Regions from separate parts of the Bradyrhizobium sp. SZCCHNR3119 genome, predicted to be linked through region 2. Evidence: riboswitches for the same ligand, from Rfam matches in the RefSeq annotation. Region 2 holds a riboswitch; the other holds the start of a gene.
The links. Region 2 has a riboswitch for cobalamin ahead of QX034_RS01835 (HupE/UreJ family protein). Riboswitches for the same ligand answer to the same signal wherever they lie in the genome.
Positions count from the first base shown of each region.

Region 1 (11,653 bases), 3.0 Mb from region 2:
CGCCGTGGTGCAGTCGGTCTGCGATGCGCCCACGCGGTTGCGCCCGTCGGCGACAAAGCCGTTGAAGACGCGGGTGAGCTCGTCGCGGTCGGAAGCGCCCGCGGAGGCTTCGCGGATCACCTCGCGAAACTTGTCGACGATGGCCTGAACCCGGCCCTGGTCGATCGCCTGGCACGCGGAAGCTGCGCCTACGATCGGTCCGACCCGGCTCGCGAGATTGCGCACCACGTCAGCGCTGGTGCCAGCGGCGTTAGCTGCTCCTGCAAGCAGGGTCGCCACCAAGAATACGCTTACACGAAAGATCATTTTGCCACTATCCCACTTTGGACCCCATCCAGGTCTTCGCCTGGTGATTGACGCCTGGGCGTGATGACGGGAGGTTGGAAACATCATCGCGCACATCCTAGCATTTTCGAAGAGCATGACCTTTTCGGTAATACGCCGTGCTTTTTTTGATCATGCTTTAGGATTAGCTAATACGTCACGTCGCCAGAGCGTCCTCCTCTCTGAGCAACACGATTGCAGTTACGTAGTCTGAACTTGCGTAGCTGTGATACGTCACAGCGCGAGAGCGCATGACCTTCGGCCATGTCCCGGTTGAAGTTGTGGGTCGGCGAGGGAAGTCGAGGTTAGCGGATGCTTGTCGGACTTCGCGGAATTTAGCGACGATCATATCGAAAGAGTGCACGACTTCACGGCATCGTGCGGCCCATCCGGGCATCAGCCCACCGCGGCTTGCCGAGCTGCGCAGAATGCCGACGGGAGCGAATGCGGAGCCGGCGGCCGCCGCAAGGAATGTCCCGGTCAACAACGCAGACCCGCTTAGGAACATCGTCATATCCGCATATTCTAGGTCAAGGGCCTCGTGATATCAGCCATACGTCGGCATTGCGAACCAATTGGGTTTCCCCACCCCATTTTAGCGTGCCCGCCGGCGTTTCCGTCGGCCAAGCAGTATCCTATTCGAGCTCAATCGCCTGGTACGTCCCGGTTTCGTCGAGCGCCGTGCCCCAGATCTTGTGCGAGGCCTGATGCTCGGCGCGGCCGTAGCCGAGCTGCGCGCCAAGCCCGAGATCGAGATTGCGGATGTTCTCGAGCGTGTCGACGAGCCGCTCCGTATCGAAGGTCGGGCCGACCCGCTTGAGGGCTTCGATCAGGATGCTGGCGGAAACGTAGCCTTCGAGCGAGGTGTAGTCCGGTGCCTCGCCGGGGAAGTACTTGGCCAGTGCGTTCTTGTAGTCGAGCACCAGGCTCGAATAGCCTGACACGCCGGGCACCACCTGGGTGACGATCACACCGTTTGTATAGCGCGGGCCGAGCAGCGTCAGTTCGCTGGCGAGCGAGGAGGCTCCGACCGCCGACAGGTTGGCGAAGATCAGGCCCGGAAGCTGCTCCTGCGCCTTCTCGATGAACTTGGCCGCGGCGCGTGTCGTCGCGACCATGATGACGGCGCGGATCGGGATCCTCTGCGCCTTCAGCTGGCTGACCGCAGGCTCCACGTCGACCGTGTTGCGCGTATAGTTGACGCGGAGAATGGCGTTGTCGTTGGCGCCCAGCGTCCGGAATGCTTTCGCCACGCCGGCATAGCCGGCGTCGCCATAGGCGTCGTCCTGGGCGAATACGGCGATCTGCCGCGGCTGCAGGTGACGCATCTTCACGAGATAATGCACCAGAGCTTCGGTCTCTTCGGCATAGCTCGGGCGGTAATTGAAGACGTAGCGGTCGGGCGGGTCGTGCCGCACCACATTGGCGCCGGTGTAGGCGCCGAAGAACAGGGTGCGCCGCTCCAGCGCATAGGGGATGGCCATGGCCGCATTGGCCGTTCCGAAATTGCCGATGAAGCCGAAAACCTGTTCCTTCTCGTAGAGCTGCTTCATCGCATCGAGGGTGCGATTGGGGTCGTAGCCGTCGTCGGCGGCGACCAGCTTCAGCATGCGGCCATTGATGCCGCCGCTCTCGTTGGCGCGATCGAATGCAGCTTCGATGCCGAGCTTCATCAGCCGGCCGGTCTCCCTCACCGGACCCGAGAACGGGATGACGATGCCGAACTTGATCTCGCTCTGGGTGACGCCGCGCACGTTCATCGGCGGCGGCAGGGTTTGCGTCGGCGCGATCGCCGCCATCGCAGCCGGCGGTCCAAACCTCACTTCCGGCAAGCCCGATGTGGTCTGCGGCGGACTTGCGATCGACTTTTCCAGATCGGCAAGCTGGCGATCGGCGGCGCGGCAATCGATCCGTCCGCTCGTCACCATGCTGCGGCCTTCGGCGACATAGCGATCCAACAGGCGTGTCACCTCATCGCGATCGGCCTCCAGCGTGGAGGCCTCGCGGATGACACCCTGAAATTTCTCGATGATGAGCTGGATGCGGGGCCGGGCGATGTCGCGGCAGGCCAGCGCGGAGCCGACGATCGGACCGACCTTGCTGCTGAGTTCGCGCACCACCTTGAGATTGTCGCCGGGCGCCGCGTGGACAGTCCCGGCGAATAGCGCGCCGAACAGCAAGGCAGCCAGACGAACGGAGATACGCACGTCTCGCACCGCGGCCACACGGGGCCAGAGGTCAGACATAATAGTCATGGTGATGCCGTTTCAGCTCGCTTGACGCCTAGTGCCCCTGTCGTACTCCGAATTCCGAAGTTCGCATCATGTCGCGCACCCTCGTTTGCGAACTTCGGAATTCGGAGAGCACTGCAAAACCTTTGGTTCTGGTGCGGCGTCGAACTTGAAGTTCCGATCAGGGCTGCGAGACGCCGATCGAAACTTCAATTCGCCGCACCAGAGCGAATCATTGGGCTCTGTCGGATTGGCTCGCTCTCTGATTCCACTGCATGAATTGCTGCAGCAGCGGCTTTTCCGAGCTGGCGCTCTGGCCTTGCGCATCCGACGGCAGCAGCGACTGGAATTGCGACAACGCGGACGTCGTCTTGACGTCTGTCTTGTCCACCTGCGTGTCGTCCAGTTCGGCCTTGATATCCTTCGCTTCCACTGCGGCCGGGGGCGGCGGCAGCGTTGTCTTCATCGCCTGGACCGCCGCCACGAACGACGAGCTGGCGTCCTGCTGTCGGGACGAGGGGACGATATTGACGAAGAAGAGCGCAACCACGGCAGCGACTCCGGCCGCGGCGGCCAGGCGGCCTGCGATCTTGAACGTCACGGAGCGACGGTCGCGTTCGCGTGTGAACTCAGGCGGCTCGCGCATCACCTGCGGGTCGAGCGAGTGGCGCAGCGATTCGAATACTGCACTCTCAAGCCGCGATTCGATGGTGGTTTGCCCGGCGGGCGCTCGCTCGCTGCGTTCGCCCGTCTGGGGCTTCTCTCGGGTTTCTTCGACGAGAGAAAGTCGGGAGGCCTCTGGTCTTTCGCGGACCCAGCGCGGTGCATAATGCAAAGGATCCTGCGGGTTGGTCGTCGGATTCTGCTCACTCAAGGAACTCATACGCTACTCCTCTAACGCTCAACTCCGGTATACGTACGCCACTGCCCTCGCCGCAGGCGACAAAGGTGCTAATGGAAAAAGGGGGCGCGTGAACGGTCGCATGCGACCCCATCGAGCCGGAATATCTGCAGCGACCGAAGCAAAGCGCCGGCGCGCCTCTGTGCGCGCAGCCTCGTCCCCTGCATCGCGCTACGAGCTCTCATTTGCGCTCGCAACGCTTCCATCGATCCCATGCCCCGCCCCCTGACGAGTGTCAATCTTCGAACAGGCCGGTCCTCCGCAGGACCATCGTTATATGAACCTTAAGGTTATCAGCTGGATGTGATTAAAATGAGGCGCGTAATGCCTTGACTTGGGAGTGCCGGCACTCGGCCACGATTCTGCTGCGAAAGGGACGCGGTTCGGTCGCGTTCCACGTACGGCCGTACCGCCGGCAGTTTAATTCAAGTCGATGACGTGTTCTTAACTCTCCATTAACCAACGCCGTCCGACAGTTAACCAATCGCTAAGAAAGGCTGGTCGGATGGTCATGAACGTCAAGATGGAGCAGACACGTCAGTTCATTCGTCTACGCGGCCGTTCCTATGTCGCCTTCGTGTTTTCTCCCGTTGTGCCTATTGCCGGTTGGCTTGCGGAGCTTGATGCAACGCTGGCGGGTTCTCCGGGCTTTTTCGTCGGCAAGCCAGTGGTTCTCGACCTCTCCGCGGTGGATCTGAGCCCGCTTGCGATCACGCATCTCATCAAGAGCATCGAGGCGCGCAACATCCGTGTGTTGGGCCTCGAGGGCGTCGAGCCCGGCCGCCTTGCGATCGGCATGCCGCCGCTGCTCACCGGCGGGCGTCAATGCGCCGTGCTCGAGGTGGAGCCTGACAAGCCGGCGTTGCAGCCTTTGAAATCGATGCTGCTCGAACATCCGGTACGCTCGGGGCAATCGATCGTCTTTCCCGACGGCGACGTCACTGTGCTTGGAGCCGTTTCGTCCGGCGCCGAAATCGTCGCCGGCGGCTCGATCCATGTGTATGGCGCGCTCCGCGGCCGCGCGATGGCCGGCGTCAACGGAAACGCGGCGGCGCGCATCTATTGCCAGAAGATCGAGGCCGAGCTGCTCGCCATCGACGGCTACTACCAGACAGCGGAGCAAATCGACGTCGCATTGCGCGGCAAGCCCGCCCAAGCCCGGCTGGAGGGCAACTCCATGAAAATCACGCCGTTGAACTGAACGACAGGAGACAATCAAAAATGGCAAAGGTGCTCGTTGTGACCTCGGGCAAGGGCGGCGTCGGCAAGACCACGACGACGGCCGCCATCGGGGCGGCGCTGGCGCAGGCCGGCCAGAAGGTCGTGGTGGTGGATTTCGATGTGGGCCTGCGCAATCTCGATCTCGTCATGGGCGCCGAGCGGCGCGTCGTGTTCGATCTGATCAACGTGGTGCAGGGCGTCGCCAAGCTGCCGCAGGCCTTGATCCGCGACAAGCGGCTGGAGAATCTGTGGCTGTTGCCCGCCTCCCAGACCAAGGACAAGGACGCGCTGACCGAAGAGGGCGTGGGCCGCGTCATTGCGGAATTGCGCAAGATGTTCGACTGGGTGTTGTGCGACAGCCCCGCCGGCATCGAGCGCGGCGCCATGCTCGCGATGCGCTTTGCGGATGAAGCGATCATCGTCACCAATCCGGAAGTCTCCTCGGTGCGCGATTCCGATCGCATCATCGGCATGCTCGATTCCAAGACGGTGCGCGCCGAGCACGGCGAGCGGGTGGAGAAGCACATCCTGATCACGCGCTACGATCCGGCACGTGCCGCGCGCGGCGAGATGCTCTCGATCGACGACGTGTTGGAGATCCTGGCCACGCCGCTGCTCGGCATCGTGCCGGAGAGCCAGGACGTGCTGCGCGCCTCCAATGTCGGCTGCCCGGTCACCTTGAACAGTCCGGCCAGCACGCCGGCGCGCGCCTATCTCGACGCCATGCGTCGGCTGCTGGGCGAGCATATCGAGATGATGGTGCCTGCCGAGCGCAAGGGCCTCATGAACCGGCTGTTGGGACGGAGGGCTGCATGAGCATGCTGCGGCTATTCTCCGGGCGCACGGCCTCCGCGCCGATCGCGCGGGAGCGGCTGCAGATCCTGCTCGCGCATGAGCGCAGCCTGCGCAGCCAGCCGGATCTGCTGATGCAACTGCGCGAGGAAATCCTCGCGGTGGTTTCGCGCCATGTGGTACTCGATCCCGACAAGGTCATCGTGCGGATGGATCGGGGAAAGCATGTCTCGACGCTTGAGGTCGATATCGAACTGCCCAATGGCGCCGATCGCGCTCTTGCCACCGCCGGCTGAGGCGCGGCGACGGCGCTTGCCCGCAACGAGACGCGCGAGCAGGGGCGCGCATTGCGGGGCGCGGTATTGAGTTGATGCAGCCGATTTTTCGTGTCGAGGACAATCGCGTCATCGTCAGTCCGGACGCGGCCGGTCCGTGGGATCCGAGCATGCAGCACGGCTCGCCGCCGGCGTCGCTCGTGGTCTGGGCCGCCGAGCGCATGCCGACCAAGGCGCCGATGCGCATCGCCCGTCTCACCATCGATCTGATGCGGCCGGTGCCGCTCTCCGAACTCACGATCGAGACCGAGGTGCTGCGCGAAGGCCGCAAGATCCAGCTCTGTGCGATCAGATTGCGCGCGGCCGGCGTGGTCGTTGCCGCCGCGACCGTGCTGAAGGTGCGGCAGGAATCCGTCCCGCTGCCGGGCGACATCGCCGATCTGCCGGTCGATTATCCGGCGCCCGATGCCTCGCGTCCGGAGCCGGTGGATTTTTCGTCAAGTCCGTTCGTCACGGGCATGTCGCTGCGCGCCGCGCGCGGCCGTTTCGGCGTGAAGGGCAAGGGTGCGATCTGGTATCGCGTCGATTGGCCGCTGGTCGACGGTCACGCGGTCTCACAAGCGATGCGCGCCGCGGTCGCTGCCGACTTCTGCAACGGCACCTCGCCGGCGCTGGATTTCAATCTCTATACGTTCCTCAATGCCGATCTCACGCTCAGCATGGCGCGCGAGCCGGTCGGCGACTGGATCCTGCTCGATGCCGACAGCTGGATCGGTCCGGACGGGACAGGGCTCGCGATGGCGCGGCTCGGCGATGCCAGGGGCTATTTTGGTCGCGTGGTGCAGAGCCTCGTGATCGAGAAGCGGTGAGGGCGGACGCTCTCTCTGCGCAATTCCTCGCCATCTTCCTCCTGTCATCTGCGCCCCCAACGCTCATTGGGCTTGGCCGGAACATCGCCGCCGTGAGGGCGTTGCCCGGCCAACCATAAGGAGCGGGATCATGCGCAACTCGACAGCCTATTTTGCGGGTGCGGGAACCGTCGCCATTGCGATCGCGGTGGGTCTCGGCGGCGGACTCGTGATCGCGGAGAAGATGAATCCGAAGACACCGCCGTTGGAATCCACCAAGCTGGAGCGACGCGCACCGGAGCCTTCGCCCTTGCCCAGCGCATCGCCGAGTTCCTATCTCGCTGCGACGCAGGCCGCGACGACGGCACCCATCGTGGTGACGCCGACCGCGGCGAAGGCCGCCGATCAGCCGCAGCCTGCTGCGGATCAGGGGACGCCGCAGCCTGCGCCGTCGCCGGTGAACTCGGCGTCCAATGCGCCCGCCGCGCAGTCCTCCCCGTCGCCGTCGATCCCGCCAGCTCCGCAGCAGCAGGCGAAAGCGCCGGAGCAAGCGAAGGCCCCCGAAAACGCGATGGCCAAGGCGGACGATGCCGATCTGAAGTCGCGCGACAGCCAACGCAAACACAGCGATCGGCGCCGTGCCGAACGGCACCAGCAATGGTCCGAGCGCCGGCATTGGACTCGGCGCCGCGAACCGGATCTGAGCGACGTCGAACAGGCGGTGCGGGAGGACAGCGCGCCGCGCGCCTATGTGGCGGAGCCGGTCGACATGCCGACGCCGCGCTTCAGCCTGTTTGGCGACGATTGAGCGCCGCGTCTGGGGGCAGGTCGCATCCTGCCCGGAAAACCGCGCATTCCCGCAGGACCCCAGATCCCATCCGGTTGCAACTTTAACGCGGCATTAACCATCCCAGGCCGACAATCCGTGCGTGGCGGTATCCCGTTCACCGCGGGAGACTCGCAAGGCTCGAATCACGAGGGATGCGCGATGGGCTTCGGGACGCTGATGGACAAGACGCCGGCGACGCTGGAGGAAATCAGGGTCCGCGTCGGTCACGCGCTGCAGCGGCACCCGCTATGCCGTACCGTGCGCTTCGATATTGTCAGCGTTCCGCGCACCGCCCGCGGCGGCAACTGGACCATCAGCCTGCGTTCGGTGGAACCCGCGGCCTTGTGGGAAGCCTCCGATATCGTTGCCGATATTCAGGCGGCCTACGACCTGCACGCGGCTGCATAAGGGCGCCCTCAGAGCGCAATTGAGCCGGTCAGTGAGGCCCTCCGGCAACAATGGAAACCGAAAGCCTTAATTTGCTCCCAGTTTTCGGCAAAGTGCGGCGTACCGCCGGGGATACGGAGATGTGCGTGACGAAATCGATCACCCTTGTGGCTTTGGTGTGCGTGCTCGTGGCAGGGGCAGCTGCGACCAGCATCCTGTTCCGCGACAGCGTGCCGTCCGCCGGTATTGAAATGCCGGCCGTAGTGGCAAAGAGCCCTGTCTCCAACCGGCAGGCCAAGGGCGACCGCCTCACTGTCGCTCACTTTTCATCGCTGACCGAGGACATCCAACCGGCCGCTGCGCCGAGCGAGCCGGTGCGCCAGGCCTTTGCCTATGCCGCCGCCGACGCTGAGATGCCGAAGCCGGCTACGCCAGCGCAGATCACCGGCGCCATCGTGGCGTCCGCACAAGTTGCCGAGCCGGCCGCGCCCAGGCAGAAGCCATTGGTGGCGCTGCGGCCCGAGGTGCAGAAGGCCTATGCCCTGCTCAGCGATGGCCAGATCGCCGGCATCAAGGAGCGGCTGAAGCTATCGCCCGATCAGGAATATTACTGGCCTGCGGTGGAGACCGCGCTGCGCGCGGTCGCCCGCAAGATCCACGCCACGCGTCAGGGCAATCCGAAACCCGGCAGCATGCCGATCGACCCCGATTCCGACGAGGTGCAGCAGCTGAAATCGGCGGCGATGCCGCTGCTCTGGCAGCTTCGCGACGACCAGAAGGACGAGGTGCGCAAGCTTGCGCGCATCATCGGTTTGGATAAGGTCGCCGCCGCGATCTAAACGCGGCCGACGACGAGGATTTGGTGTCCGACTACGACTCCTTACGCGATTTTCTGAAACAGCAGACGCTTCCCGAACTTGTGCTCAGCTTCGATCAGATCGAGGAGCTCATCGGCGCGAGCCTGCCGCGTGCGGCGCAGCGCGCCTCGTGGTGGGACAGCCTGCGCAGTCCGCAGGAGAGGATGCCGCAGCGTGAGGCTTGCCTGGACGCCGGCTATGTCGCCACCCGGCTGCCGGACGGCAAGAGCGTCCGCTTCAAGAAGATGAAGCGCGAGAGATAAGGCAGAGCGCCCCGCGGCTGCCGTTTTCGGACCTCTGCTGACCGTTCTGCGTCGCGCCGGGCCGGCATTGACACCGTCACGTCCCTCCTTCTATGTGCCTCCCGACGGTTCCCCTTCGCCGGGGATCAAAAGGGAATGCGGTGCCGGGAGATCTTCCGCGATGGAGATCGCCCGAAGGCCGCAGCTGCCCCCGCAACTGTAAGCGGCGAATCTCGCGTCAGATGCCACTGGGAATCTCGGTCCTGGGAAGGCGGCGCAAGGTGACGACCCGCGAGCCAGGAGACCTGCCGTCAGCCGTGGTCACACGCGAGGATGTCGGTCGGGGAGTACTGACATCGTTTCACCCGAGGCGCGTTGCCGCGTCCTGGCGTGAGACCTCGTTCGCGGTGACGTGCCACTGCCGTCCCGCCGAGGTCTTCGACCCATGTCTCCGCCATTCTTGTCTCAGCGTTGCATCCGTCTTCCTCTCATCGCCGCTGCGCGCTTGCGCGCCGGCCCTGTCGCGTCTCGTGTTGTCGCTGCCATCGTCATGGCCGGTCCGCTCGCCGCCGAAGCGCAGCAGTCGGCCTCACCCGATCTGCTGCCTCCGGTCGAGGTGGCGGCGCCCAAACCCAGACCTAAACCCAAGTCGCAGCCGAAGCGTGCGCGACCTTCAGCTTTCCATGCGCCAGCGGATGCGCGGACGCAGTCGCCTACGCCTGCAGCATCGACGTCCGCGAATGCCGTATCTGTCGCCGTCAGTCCGACCGGCATCGTGAGCCCGGCGGCCCAGGCGGCAAGCTCGATCAGCATCGTCACCGCCAAGGACATCCAGACTCAGCAATACCGGACCGTGCCCGACCTGCTGAGCACCATTCCCGGGTTGAATGTGGTCCAGGCCGGCGGTCCTGGCGGACAGGCCTCGGTGTTCGTGCGCGGCACCAATTCCAACCACACCAAAGTGCTGATCGACGGCATCGAGCTCGGCAATCCCGCCACACCGAACGGCGCCTTCGACTACGCGCATCTGCTCACCGCCGACATCCAGCAGCTCGAAGTGTTGCGCGGTCCGCAAAGCGGTCTCTATGGCTCGGATGCGATCGGGGGCGTGGTCTCGATCGTCACCCGCAAGGGCGAGGGTCCCGCCCGCGCCGTTGCGTCGGTTGAAGCGGGCTCGTTCAATACGTTCAACCAGACCGCGGGCGTCAGCGGATCGCAGGACAATTTCAACTACGCAGTCAACGTCGCGCACCTTCATGCCGGCGATGTGCCGGTGACGCCGTTGCAGCTGCTGCCGCCCGGACAGCAGGCGATCGGCAACAGCTACGACAACATGACGTATTCCTCGAAGCTCGGCCTTGCGCTGAACGACGAGTGGACCGTCAATTCGGTGGTCCGCTACACTGATGCGACTTTGTTGTTCACCGGCGACGGCGGCTTTCCCAGCGTGCCGAATGCCGCGCAGAGCCGGCACAATGTGCACCAGCTCGCAACGCGCCAGGAGGCGGTGTGGTCGCTGCCCGGCGGCCGCATCACCAATTATTTCGGCGTCAACTACACCAGTGATAGGAGCTCCGATCTCGCACCCGGAGATCTCTCCTCCACCGTGGGGCAAGGCGAACGGCTCAGATACGACTGGCACGCGGTCACCCGGATTGCGCCGGGAAACGACGTCATCGTCGGTGCGGAGCAGCAGGCTGAACGCCTGACCACGGCGGCGCTCTCGGCGGAAAACGGCAACAAAGCGGGCTTCATCGAACTGCAGTCGTCATTCGCCGAGCGATTTTTCCTGGTCGCGAATGTGCGCGATGATCTCAACGACGCATTCGGCTCGCATGCGACCTATCGGATCGCGCCGGCCGTGATCGTGCCGTTGACCGAGACCAAGCTGAAGGCAAGTTACGGCACCGGCTTCAAGGCGCCGACGCTCAGCCAGCTCTACCAGGATTTTCCGGCGTTCAATTTCTTCGGCAATCCCAACCTGCGGCCGGAGGAAAGCACTGGCTATGATCTCGGCTTCGAGCAGCCGCTGTTTGCCAGCCGCATCCGGTTCGGCACGACCTATTTCCACAACAGCATCACCAATCTGATCGCGACCAACGACACGTTCACCTCCTACGCCAATGTCGGCCTGGCCAGGACGGAGGGAACCGAGAGCTTTGTCGCGGCCGATGTCACCGGCCGGCTGGCGGTCCGCGCCGACTACACCTTCACCCGCGCGGTCGATGCGATTACCGGCCAGCAATTGCTGCGCAGGCCCAAGCAGAAGTGGAGCGCCACCGCGACCTGGCGGCCGGTCGATCCGCTCACCGTGTCGGCCACCGTGCTGCATGTCTCCGATTGGCGCGACGTGAGCCGTGACGGCTTGGTCTCCGGCCTGACCGCGCCGGGCTATACCATCGTCAATCTGCGCGGCGATTATGCGCTCAGCGACCAGGTGAAGCTGTTCGCGCGCGTCGATAATCTCTTCAACAGGCACTACCAGAACCCGACCGGTTTCCTGGCGCCGGGGCTCGGCGTGTTCGGTGGCATCCGGGTCGCCAGCTATGGCGTGCAATGAGGGTGTCTCCCGAGCGCGGCCGCTCCGAGGCGGATCGTGCGGCCTATCGCCATCCGACAGAAAAGTTTAGACTTAGCAACCGAAGGAGAATTGTCATGGCTCTTGATCGTCAGTTCCGCCCCGCGATGGGCATTTCGCTCGCATCGGTCGCGCCGCGATATCAGCCATTGTTCGCATTTGCTCTGC
Region 1 is NZ_JAUEUV010000001.1:3,365,029-3,376,681, forward strand. It holds gene QX034_RS15635 (ABC transporter substrate-binding protein) at 1-306, opposite strand, end outside; gene QX034_RS15640 (ABC transporter substrate-binding protein) at 960-2,570, opposite strand; gene QX034_RS15645 (hypothetical protein) at 2,788-3,438, opposite strand; gene minC (septum site-determining protein MinC) at 3,968-4,657, shown strand; gene minD (septum site-determining protein MinD) at 4,678-5,493, shown strand; gene minE (cell division topological specificity factor MinE) at 5,490-5,765, shown strand; gene QX034_RS15665 (thioesterase family protein) at 5,840-6,613, shown strand; gene QX034_RS15670 (hypothetical protein) at 6,744-7,400, shown strand; gene QX034_RS15675 (hypothetical protein) at 7,581-7,829, shown strand; gene QX034_RS15680 (hypothetical protein) at 7,955-8,647, shown strand; gene QX034_RS15685 (hypothetical protein) at 8,671-8,928, shown strand; cobalamin riboswitch at 9,017-9,235, shown strand; gene QX034_RS15690 (TonB-dependent receptor plug domain-containing protein) at 9,458-11,467, shown strand; gene QX034_RS15695 (hypothetical protein) at 11,563-11,653, shown strand, end outside.
Region 1: it holds a riboswitch for cobalamin, as region 2 does, so the genes downstream of both, QX034_RS15690 (TonB-dependent receptor plug domain-containing protein) here and QX034_RS01835 (HupE/UreJ family protein) in region 2, are expected to answer to the same signal.

Region 2 (11,653 bases):
CAGCGTGAGGCGGCGGTTCGCCGCTGGCGTCGTCCGCAGGCGGCACCAGCGCGCTGCGAGCCGCGCGACGAAGGCGATGCGATCAGGCTGCGGTACATAACGGACCGCGCCGAATTCGAGCTGGTCATCGAACGGCGCCTCGCCCTTGAACGCGATGGTGCGCGCCAGCAGACGCCCATCCAGCTCCGGCAGCACCACGTTCATGGCGAGATCGGTCGGCGACAGACCGCGCGCGGACGAGGTCCAGGCATCCTCACTGCTTTGGGCCTGCACGATCTGCAGCACCGGCGCGACGGCGAGGTCAAGCACGGTGGTGCCGTCCTCACGCAGGGCCGAGAAGGCCGTGGCGTTAAGGACGACGCTTGGCCGTCGCGCCTTGATCAGCCGTTCCAATCCATCCGCAACGTCAGGATCTTTCAGGCTTGTCACCGCGACGGCGGCGGACGCAAGCCCTTCCCGCTCGAGCGCCGTCTGCAGAACTTCGATCGCCGCTGTATCGGCCGCGAGCAGGCTGGCGCGGTAGAACACGATCAGCGCGCATGGCTTCGTGTCACCCGCAACGCACAACTCCTCGACGGGAACGGCGCCACGCCCGGCCGCGAATCCAACGATAGAGCCAAGCGCAACCGGCTCCGCAAATGTGGCTTCACGCCCCAGCAGCGAATTCAGATAGCGCAGCGCCTCGCGCGCATTGGCGGTGCCGCCCTCGTGCAGGTAGCCATAGAGTCTCGAGGTGACGTCGAGCGGCAGCGTCGAGAGCGCATCGAGCCGCTCGTCGGCGCGGTCGTCGCCCGGCAGCACCGCCAGCAGAATGCCTCGGCTCCGGCACACATCAGCCAGGCGCTCCAGCCCGTAGCGCCAATAATCGAGCCCGCCGAGACAGCGCACGACGACGGCGCGCGCCGAAACGGCGACACGATCGATATAGAGGTCGACCGACATCGGATGCTTCAGCCGCTTCAGGCTGGCGAGACGCAAGCTCGGCAGTTCTGACGGCGATCCTCGCCACGCTTCGGCCAGTGCCGACAGGTCGCTGTCGGAGAACGACAGAACCACGACCTCGGCCGGCGACTGCGCGAGATCGACGGCCTGTTCGAGGTCGTCGAGCGCGGCACCTGATGTCGCCAGGAGATGCATCGGCCCTCGCTAGCCGGCAACCAGGTTCTTGATCGCGGCCACGTCGAGGCCGCGCTCGCCGATGAACACGAGCCGTCCACGCCGCTCCTCGCCGGCGCGCCAGGGCCGCTCGAATTGATGCTGGATGCGGTTGCCGACCGCCTGGATCAGGAGCCGCAGCGGCTTGCCTGCGACTTCCACGAAACCCTTCACCCGCAGCACATCGTGCGCACCGACAGCATCCGCGATGCGGGCCAGGAGCACGTCGGGCGAGGCCTGCGCCGGCACGTCGAGCACAAAGCTTTCGAAATCGTCGTGATCGTGCTCAGCCTCATTGTCGTGATGCGATGGCCGCGCGCCGAGGTCGCCTTCGGCCGCCGCACCCAGCCCGAGCAGCACGGAGGCCGACAGCTTGCCGTGCTCGGACGCGATCACCTTGACGGCACGCTGCACCTTAGCTGCGATCTCGGCAGCGACCGCCTGCCGCTCCGCATCCGTCATGAGATCGCTCTTGTTCACCACGATCAGATCGGCGCAGAGCAGCTGATCCTCGAACACCTCTTCGAGCGGATTGTCGTGATCGAGCGAGCCGTCCGCCGCGCGCTGCGCCGCCAGCGCCTCCGGATCATCGGCGAAGCGGCCGGCGATCACGGCCGGCCCGTCAACGACTGCAACGACTCCGTCAACGGTGACACGGGTTGCGATCTCCGGCCAATTGAACGCCTGCACCAGCGGCTTCGGCAGCGCGAGGCCGGAAGTCTCGATCACGATGTGCTCGGGCGGTTCGTTCTGATTGAGCAGGCTCTTCAGCGCGGGCACAAAGTCGTCGGCGACGGTGCAGCACAGGCAGCCGTTCGACAATTCGACGATGCGATCCTCCGGGCAATCCGGCACGCCGCAGCCTTTCAGGATATCGCCGTCGATCCCGACATCGCCGAACTCATTGACGATGATGGCGAGCCTGCGACCGTTCGCGGTCTCGATCAGGTTGCGCACCAGCGTGGTCTTGCCGGCGCCGAGGAAACCGGTGACGATCGTGCATGGCGTCTTTGCGAAGGATTTCATGGCAGCGAAGCCTCTTTGGATGAGCGCGACGGCAGCGGCGGCACGCGGGCGATCGTGTTTTTTCTCACGTATTCGGGACGCTCCCGCCACGGCGGCAGGCCGGCCTCGTGGACCTGATGCAGCCTGGCAAAAGCGAGCACATCATCGGCATGGACATCCGGATCGAGCGCTCCGACGATATAGGTCCACTTGCCAGGCGCAGTGACCGCAACCGTGCAGGCGCGACTGCAATTCGAGAGGCACTCGACCGGCACCACGGTGACATCGCGATGCTCGGCTGCGACCGCATGGATGGCCTCGAGTAGCCGCGCACCGGCACGCGGCTGCTCGCTGGACGCAGGCTCGGCGCTCTGCATCCGGCAGGTGACGCAGACGAACAACGTCGTCGCGCCCGGGTCTGTGCTGCTCATCCGGCCAGACCAGCCGCCATGGCGGCTGCCGCACCGCCCACCAGCGCAATCGCGGCGCCCGCGATCCGCAGCGCGAAAAGCGAGAAGGAAACGCCGCGCGCAGCAATCATCCGGGTGGCCAGGAACGCACCGGCGGCAATGACGCTCTGGATCACCAGCAGCCCGGCGAGATAGGCGCCCAGCGGCGCGCTTTCAGCACCAACGATCGATTCGCCCAGCGCGTAGCCATGCACTATCCCGGTCAACGCAAACAGGATCGCGACCGGCAGCACACCGAAGCCGGCGCGCAGCAGGATCAGCAGGCCGATTGCGGCCGTCGACAACCCGACGAGAAGCTCTGCGGCGGGAATATCAGCGCGGCCGACATGCAGCATCACGCCGGCGATCATAGCCGTGGTGAAGGCCAACACCGGCGCAAAGCCACGGCCGATCAGCGCAGCGACGATGCCCGCTCCCACAATCGCGGCGAAATGATCGAGCCCGATGACGGGGTGAGCAAGCCCGGAGAGCAGGCCTTGCGCCAAGGTCTGCGGCAGCTTGCCGCCCATCATATGGTGGGCCGATGCAGGATCGGCGAACAGTGCCACGACTGCGACTGCAAACGCGATGCGGGTTGGAAATCTGGTGGGAAATCTCATGGCCGTCTCCGTCGATGCCCGAACCTGTCAGGGTTCGTGCGATACGCTGCGCCCGACGGCATCCCAGACAGTTCCGGGATCAGAACCCTGCATCGCGACTCCCCGCGCGACGGGTCGGCCAACAGCAATGTCGACGGCAGGTCTCCTGGCTCTCGGGTCGCCGCGCGAGACCACCTTCCCGGTTTCCCAGTGGTTCAAAGGCCTCGCACTCACCGATTACAGTTGCGGGGGCAGCCGCGGCCTTGGGAGGAGATCCCGCACCGCGTTCCCTAAATCTCTCCTTTCGGAGAACCGTCATCTGTTAGATACGGGATCGAGCCAAAGCCCGTCAATCGGAAATCCTGCCGTCATGCCACCCGCCCCGCCTAGCCCTGCCCTGCCGCGCCTGACCCTGGTGCTCGGCGGCGCGCGCTCCGGCAAGAGCCGGTACGCGGAGGCGCTGATCACCGCCCTCCCTTCCCCCTGGATCTATCTCGCAACCGCGCAGGCGTTCGACAACGAGATGGCGTCGCGCATCGCCGAACACAAAGCGCGCCGCGCCGATGGATGGCGGACGATCGAGACACCTCTCGATCTTGCAGCTGCCGTGGCGGCGAACGGCGATTCTGCAACACCTGTTCTGGTCGATTGTCTCACGCTCTGGCTCAGCAATATCATGCTGAGCGGCCGCGACGTTGCCGTTGCTTGTCGTGAGCTCGCCGATGCATTAGCTGCCGCCAGGGGCCCAATCGTTGCCGTCTCCAACGAGGTCGGGCTCGGCATCGTGCCGGATAACGCGCTGGCCCGCGCGTTTCGCGATGCGCAGGGCCGCCTCAACCAGGATATTGCAACATCCGCGGATCGCGTGATCCTGATGGCGGCGGGCCTGCCGCTGACGTTGAAATAGCAGCGCATCGAGAGGAAACGAGAATGAGTGACCACAACGAGGATGCGCGCCACAAGGCCAAGATGGAGAACCGCAAAGCGATCCAGGACGCCGAGGTCGCATCGAAGACCGTTGAAAAAGGCCTGCTGATCGTCCACACCGGCAAGGGCAAGGGTAAGTCGACGGCTGCCTGGGGCTTGATGCTGCGCGCCCTCGGCCGCGGCTTCCGCATCGGCGTGGTGCAATTCGGCAAGGGCGCATGGCAAACCGGCGAGCGCAAGGCGATCGAAAAGTTCGGCGACCAGGTCACATGGCACACGCTCGGCGAAGGCTTTACCTGGGAGACTCAGGATCGTGCCCGCGACGTCGCCGCGGCCGAGCGCGCCTGGGCCAAGGCCAAGGAGCTCATGGCCGATCCCTCGATCCGGCTCCTGATTCTCGACGAGCTCAACATCGCGCTGCGCTATGATCACCTGCCGATCACTGATGTCGTCGAAACCTTGCGTGCGCGTCGCCCCGATCTGCATGTCGTCGTCACCGGCCGTAATGCCAAGCCCGAATTGATCGAAGCCGCCGATCTCGTCACAGAGATGAATCTGGTCAAGCATCACTTCACCGCCGGCGTGAAGGCGCAGGAAGGCATCGAGTTTTAACCGCATGGTCGCGCGCGCCATCATGTTCCAGGGCACCGGCTCCGACGTCGGCAAGTCGCTCATCGTTGCCGGGCTCGCGCGGGCGCTGACTTTGCGCGGCCTCAAAGTGGCGCCATTCAAGCCGCAGAACATGTCGAACAATGCGGCCGTGACCGCAGATGGCGGCGAGATCGGCCGCGCTCAGGCGCTGCAGGCGCGCGCGGCGAAGCGGCCGACCTCGGTACACATGAACCCGGTGCTGCTGAAGCCGCAGAGCGAGGTCGGATCGCAAGTCGTCGTGCAAGGCCGCGTGATCGGCAACGCCAAGGCATCGGCCTATCAGGCGATGAAACCACAACTGATGGGCGCGGTGCTCGACAGTCTTTCGCGCCTCGCCGACGACGCAGACGTTGTGCTGGTGGAAGGCGCTGGCTCGGCTTCCGAGATCAATCTTCGCGCCGGCGACATCGCCAATATGGGCTTTGCCCGTGCGACGGACCTGCCGGTGGTCCTGATCGGAGATATCGATCGCGGCGGCGTCATCGCGAGCCTGGTCGGGACCAAGGCCGTGCTGGCGGCGGAGGATGCTGCGCTCATCGCAGGCTTTCTCGTCAACAAGTTCCGCGGCGATCCGGCCCTGTTCGCGGCTGGAATGGCCGAGATCGCGGCGCGGACGAACTGGCAGGCGTTAGGGCTCGTGCCGTATTTCGCCGGCGCGCATCGCTTGCCGGCAGAGGATGCGCTGGGGCTTCCTTCGCGCGGGGCCTCACCTCCAAGCGGCCCGCCTAAGGTCGTCGTACTGGCCTACCCGCGGATTTCCAATTTCGATGAGTTCGATCCGCTACAGCTGGAAGACAGAATCGAATTGCAGTTTCTGCGTCCCGGGACCCCGATCCCCGGTGATGCCGCCGTCGTCATTCTGCCGGGCTCGAAAGCGACCATCGCCGATCTGACCGCGCTGCGGCAAACCGGCTGGGATATCGATCTTGCAGCTCACGTCCGGCGCCGCGGCCGTGTGCTCGGCATCTGCGGCGGCTATCAGATGCTCGGCCGGATCATCAGCGATCCTGATGGCCGCGAAGGTCAGGCCGGCGCGGTCCCCGGCCTCGGCCTGCTCGATGTGACGACCATTCTCACCTCGGACAAGGCGCTGCGTGAGGTCGGCGGTACGCTGCTGAGCGGCGGCGCATCCTTCCGCGGCTATGAAATGCACATCGGGCAGACCACCGGCCCCGATACGACGCAGCCATTTCTCAAGTTCGAGGACGGCCGCAGCGATGGCGCGGCCGTCGCAACCGGCCGCATCGCGGGATGCTATGTGCACGGGCTGTTCAGCGCCGACGGCTTGCGCAGCCAATGGCTGGCTGGCCTCGGCGCGGATTCAACGGTCTCGGACTACGAGGCCGAGGTCGAGACCACGCTGGATGAGCTGGCTGCGCATCTCGAACGACACGTTGATATCGATCGCATTCTGGAGCTGGCACGCACACCGACGCTGCCGGTCATTGGCTGACAGCGATCACCAGCCCGGCAATCACCAGACCTTGAATCATGCAGGCGGCCCGGTAGAGCGACAGCGCGCGCCTGATATCGCGCGCCTCCGCTTCCGCGCGCCCCGCGCCAATCCAGGCATCCTCGACGATTTGGCCGTGATAAACACGCGGGCCCGCCAGTCGCAGGCCAAGCGCACCGGCCATCGCCGCCTCTGGCCAACCGGCATTGGGCGAGCGATGCTTGTGGGCGCCGTGCCAGACTGCACGTATCGCCTCGCGCGGCGCGGCACCAGGGATCACGCAGGCAGCAAGCACCAGCCACACCGCCGAAAGCCGCGATGCCGGCAGATTGACGAGGTCGTCGAGGCGTGCCGCCGCCCAGCCGAAGGCGCGGTGACGCTCTGACAGATGCCCGATCATGCTGTCGGCAGTATTGAGCGCCTTGTAGACCAGCATGCCCGGCAGGCCGGCGACCGCCAGCCAGAACAGCGGCGCGACCACGCCGTCGGAGAAATTTTCAGCCAAGCTCTCGATCGCAGCGCGCGCAACGCCCGCCTGGTCGAGGCTTTCAGGATCGCGGCCGACGATCATCGACACGGCACGGCGGCCGCCGGCGATCCCTTCCTTGTCGAGCGCCGAGGCTACGGCGGACACGTGCTGATCTAGACTGCGCTGCGCCAGCAGACTGCTCGCAACGAGACCTAAGACCAGCGCCGCGAATGGTTCCGGCAATGCCCAATGCGCAGCTGCCGCGAGCGCCAGCCCCACAGACGCGACAGCCATTCCCAGCAGAAGGACCAGCACCACACCCCGGACGCGGCGGGCACGGAAGGAGGCCGATGCGCGGTTCCAGTGAGCATCAGCCCATGCTATCAGCGCGCCGATCCACATCACGGGGTGTCCGATACGGCGGACCAGCGCTTGCGGGTAGCCAAAGAGCGCCTCGATGATGAGCGCGGCAAGCGCGACGGCGAGAAACATCGATCCCCGATCGAAGGACTGGTATGGACCATAAAGCGAGTAGCACGCGGGGCATCCGGCCGGAAGCGGTCGCTCACGGCGGAAATATCGACGAGATCAGCCGCCGCTATCCCGACGCGCCGCAGCCCTGGGTCGACCTGTCGACCGGCATCAATCCGATCGCCTATCCGCTGCCGAGGCTTGCGGCCGAGGCCTGGACGCGGTTGCCGACCAACGCCGACGAACGCACCCTGCTCGCAGCCGCCGCGGCCCGCTGCGGACTTCAAGCCCCTGCTTCCTTGATCGCCGCCCCAGGCACCCAGGCGCTGCTGCAGATCATCCCCCGCCTCCGTTCCCCGGGAACGGTCGCTGTGCTCGGCCTTACTTATGAGGAACATGCGCTGTGCTGGCATCGTTGCGGCCATCGAGTCCGCACGGTCAATGAGGTCGAGGCGCTGGCCGAGGCCGACGTTGCCGTCGTGGTGAATCCCAATAATCCCACCGGTCGTCTACTGCCGCGCGAGACGCTCGTTTCGCTCGGCTCCGAGCTGGCGCGGCGTGACGGCCTCCTGATCGTGGACGAAGCCTTTGCGGATTTTCTACCTGGTGATGCGAGCCTGACGTCTCGGCTGCCGCCAGCAACCATCGTGCTGCGCTCCTTCGGCAAGGCCTATGGTTTCGCGGGCCTGCGGCTCGGCTTCGCCATTGCGGCACCTGAACTCTGCCAACGCTTAAGGGGTGACCTCGGCCCCTGGGCGGTCTCTGGACCTGCGCTCGCGATCGGAGCCGCAGCGTTGCGGGATGATGTGTGGCTGCAGCAGGCGCGGCAACGATTGGCTGCGGATTGCGCACGTCTCGACGCGCTGCTGATGGCCGCCGGCTGCAACATTGTTGGCGGCACCCCGCTGTTCCGTCTTGCCGAGAGCGTGGCCGCCCGACATCTGGCCGATCGCCTCGCGCAGCGAGGCATTCACGTCAGGCGGTTCGCCCATAATGAGACTTGGCTGCGTTTCGGCCTGCCGGGTCGCGAGGAGGAATGGCAACGGCTCGCCGATGCGCTCACTGCAGGCTGAACACGCAGGCGAACAGCAGCAATGTCTCCGTCACCTCGACACTGGCGCCAAGGCCATCGCCGGTAATGCTGCCGAGCCGCGATTGCCAATAAAGCGCAACGGCGGGAATGACGATCAACGCCACGAGCGTCGGGCGCGCGCCGATGAGGGCCAGTAGGAGAAGCGCCAGCGCCCAGCCGCCAATCAGGAGCCAACCGACACTGTTTGCAACGCTGGCCCCGAGCCCCGGCTTCAATGATACGAGCAGCCTGCTCCAAACCAACGTGCCCCAGCGCGCCCAGGCCGGAATGAGCACCAGCGCCCCGATCGCAAGCGACGCCGGCAGATGCGCGATGAGCACGAGCTTCGCCGCGATCTGCAAGGCGATCGCGACCACGGCAAAATTGCCGGCATGAGGATCACCCAGCACCTCGATGAAGCGATCGGGCTTGCCGTGCGAGGCGCCGAATGCGTCGGCCACGTCGCCGAGCCCATCGAGATGCAGCGCGCCGGTGATCCAGATCCAGGCCACGACCACAGCGAGCGCAACGACCCAAGGATTGCTGCCGTGGAGAATGCGCGCGATCAAGGCAAGACATATCCCGACGACGAGTCCGACGGCGGGGAAGAACATCGCGGCGCGCTTGAGATCGCCGGGTCGCATGTCGGCGACACGCGGGGTCGGGAGGCGCGTAAGAAACTGCAGCGCGATCCAGAATTCACGACGACTCATGGCTGGATGATCTCGATGATTTCGCCCCAGAGCGCATCGTCCTCGCCGCGCCCGATCTCGAGCGTGATACGAGTCGCGGGATTGATGCGCAAACTCCACAGCGACCGCAGCGGCCAGTTCAAGATCAACGACAGCGCAGCACGGATGGCCCCGCCGTGCGTCACGATCAGCACGGGAGAGAGCTCAGGTTCTGTCGTCAGCCTGTCGAGGGCTCGACCGACGCGATCGCGCAAAGACACCCAGCTTTCCCCGCCGGGCGCGGTAAAAGCCGTGGGATCGGCGTAGAACGCCTGCAGCAATGCGGCATGATCAGGCCGCGCCGCGATCTCGTCCCGTGATCGCCCGTCCCAACGACCGAAATCGAGTTCGCTCCAGTCGGGGTCGATATGGACCACCGTGCCCGATCGTCGGGCCAAATCGTCGGCAGCAGCCCGCGCCCGCGCCCGCGGCGAGCACACGATGTGCCTCCATGCTCCGTCTTGGGTCTGCTTGGCAAATTGCCGCCACCCCATCTCGCTCAGCGGCGGATCGCTGCGGCCGTCGAGATAGCGCTCGCGCCCGGTGTCGCCGTGCCGCAGCAGATCGATCCGCATCAGCTGTCGCGGCCCGACACCGCGGCTTCGGCAAAAGTCGCCATCTCGTTATGAAGCGCGCATGCCAGCCGCAGCAGGGGCAACGCAGTCGCCGCCCCCGAGGCTTCGCCGAGCCGCAGATCGAGATCGATCAGCGGCCGCGCACCGAGTGCGTCCAGCACGACGCGGTGGCCCAGTTCGGCCGAACGATGCGAGAAGAGGAGCCATGGCCGACACGACGGATTGAGCTTCACGGCAGCAAGGGCGGCGACCGAGACGATGAAGCCGTCGATCAGAACCGGTACACCCATTCGTGCAGCAGCAATGATCGCGCCGGTCATTGCGACGATCTCGAGCCCACCGACCGCGGCGAGCACGGTCTCCACGGGGGTGCCAACTTCCAGTCCATGCAATGCGAGCGCGTCGGCAATCACGCGCGCCTTTCGCGCGCGCCCTTCCCCATCCAGCCCGGTGCCGCTCCCGACGATTTCAGCCGCGGGCCATCCCAGGAGCGCAGCCGCAATCGCCGAGGCGGAGGTCGTATTGCCGATCCCCATCTCACCGAGAATCACCAGCTGCGGCTTGGGCTCCGCCTGGCGCGCGATTGCGCGCTGCCCGCAGGCGAGCGCAAAAGCCACCTCCTCGGATGTCAGAGCCGTCTCGACGCCGAAATCGCGGGTCCCGCGCCGTGGCTTATCGACGATCACACCCGGTATCGGCTGATCGCCCAACGTGCCGGCGTCGACGACTTCGAGCGGACAACCGAGCGTGCGCGCCAGCACCGAGATTGCCGCCCCGCCACCGGCGAAGTTGTGCAACATCTGGACGGTGACCTCGGGCGGATAGGCCGATACACCGCGGGCCGCGATGCCATGATCGCCAGCGAACAGGATGATCGGCGCCCGCTCCGCCCCCGGCCTGTCGGTGGCCTGGAGCGCCGCCAACTCCACTGCGATCTCCTCCAGTCGTCCGAGCGCGCCGAGCGGCTTGGTCAATTGCGCCTGCCGCGCCAGCGCCGACTGGCGGTGACGCTCCGAGGTGGCCGGGCATTCAAGGCTGATCCATTCAGGTAACACACTGAGATCCTTGGCACAGATTCGAACTGGCTCGATTGCCATCGAGCCGGCGGCGTGACAAGCAGCGTCCTACCGTTGATTTGAACGCGCTGGCCCTGACGACACTCTACACTGTCATTGAACTGTCATGGAATGTACCGACAGCTGGCCTCCGACCCAAACTTGGCAGACCCGCATGGACTATTTCCGACGCTTCACCTTCCTGTTCGCCGCTCCGGTCTTTGAGCCCGACGACCTCGCGGGCGTCCGTTTCAACCAGATCATCGAAGAGATCCAGCGTTCCGGGTTCGAGGTGGTGCGGGCCCGCAAGCTCGAAGACGCCGAGATCGCCGTGCAGACCGATGCCGCGATCGGCTGCATGGTGGTCGATTGGGGCAAGAAGGGTCTCGAGGGCAAAACCATGGCCCTGATCAACCTGATGCGCCGGCGCGGCCTCGATTTTCCGATCATCCTCCTGATCCGGCGCAAGCGGTTCGAGGATCTGCCGGTCGAGGTGCTCGACTTCATCGACGGCTATGTGTTCCTGTCGGAGGAAACGCCGCCCTTCATCGCCAAGAACCTGATCAGCCGGCTCAAGCAATATGCCGAGACGTTGAAGACGCCGTTCTTCGGCACGCTCGTCGACTATGCCGAGGAAGGCAATCAGCTCTGGACCTGCCCCGGGCACAATGGCGGCGTGTTCTACAGCCGCAGCCCGATCGGCCGGATCTTCGTCGAGCATCTCGGCGAAGCCGTGTTCCGCGACGACCTCGACAATTCCGTCCTCGACCTCGGCGACCTCCTGACCCATGAGGGACCGGCGCTGCGGGCGCAGAAGGAAGCGGCGCAGATCTTCGGCGCCGAAAAGACCTATTTCGTGCTGAACGGCACCTCCACCTCGAACAAGGTGGTGCTGGGAGCGCTGGTCACCGACGGCGACCTCGTGCTGTTCGACCGGAACAATCACAAGGCCGCCCACCATGGCGCGCTGCTGATCTCCGGCGGCATCCCGATTTATGTCCCGACGGTCCGCAATGCCTGGGGCCTGATCGGCCCGATGCG
Region 2 is NZ_JAUEUV010000001.1:371,707-383,359, forward strand. It holds gene cobN (cobaltochelatase subunit CobN) at 1-1,137, opposite strand, end outside; gene cobW (cobalamin biosynthesis protein CobW) at 1,147-2,181, opposite strand; gene QX034_RS01830 (DUF1636 domain-containing protein) at 2,178-2,591, opposite strand; gene QX034_RS01835 (HupE/UreJ family protein) at 2,588-3,229, opposite strand; cobalamin riboswitch at 3,347-3,540, opposite strand; gene cobU (bifunctional adenosylcobinamide kinase/adenosylcobinamide-phosphate guanylyltransferase) at 3,579-4,115, shown strand; gene cobO (cob(I)yrinic acid a,c-diamide adenosyltransferase) at 4,139-4,747, shown strand; gene QX034_RS01850 (cobyric acid synthase) at 4,752-6,239, shown strand; gene cbiB (adenosylcobinamide-phosphate synthase CbiB) at 6,229-7,200, opposite strand; gene cobD (threonine-phosphate decarboxylase CobD) at 7,224-8,252, shown strand; gene QX034_RS01865 (adenosylcobinamide-GDP ribazoletransferase) at 8,239-8,964, opposite strand; gene QX034_RS01870 (histidine phosphatase family protein) at 8,961-9,557, opposite strand; gene cobT (nicotinate-nucleotide--dimethylbenzimidazole phosphoribosyltransferase) at 9,557-10,612, opposite strand; gene QX034_RS01880 (Orn/Lys/Arg decarboxylase N-terminal domain-containing protein) at 10,788-11,653, shown strand, end outside.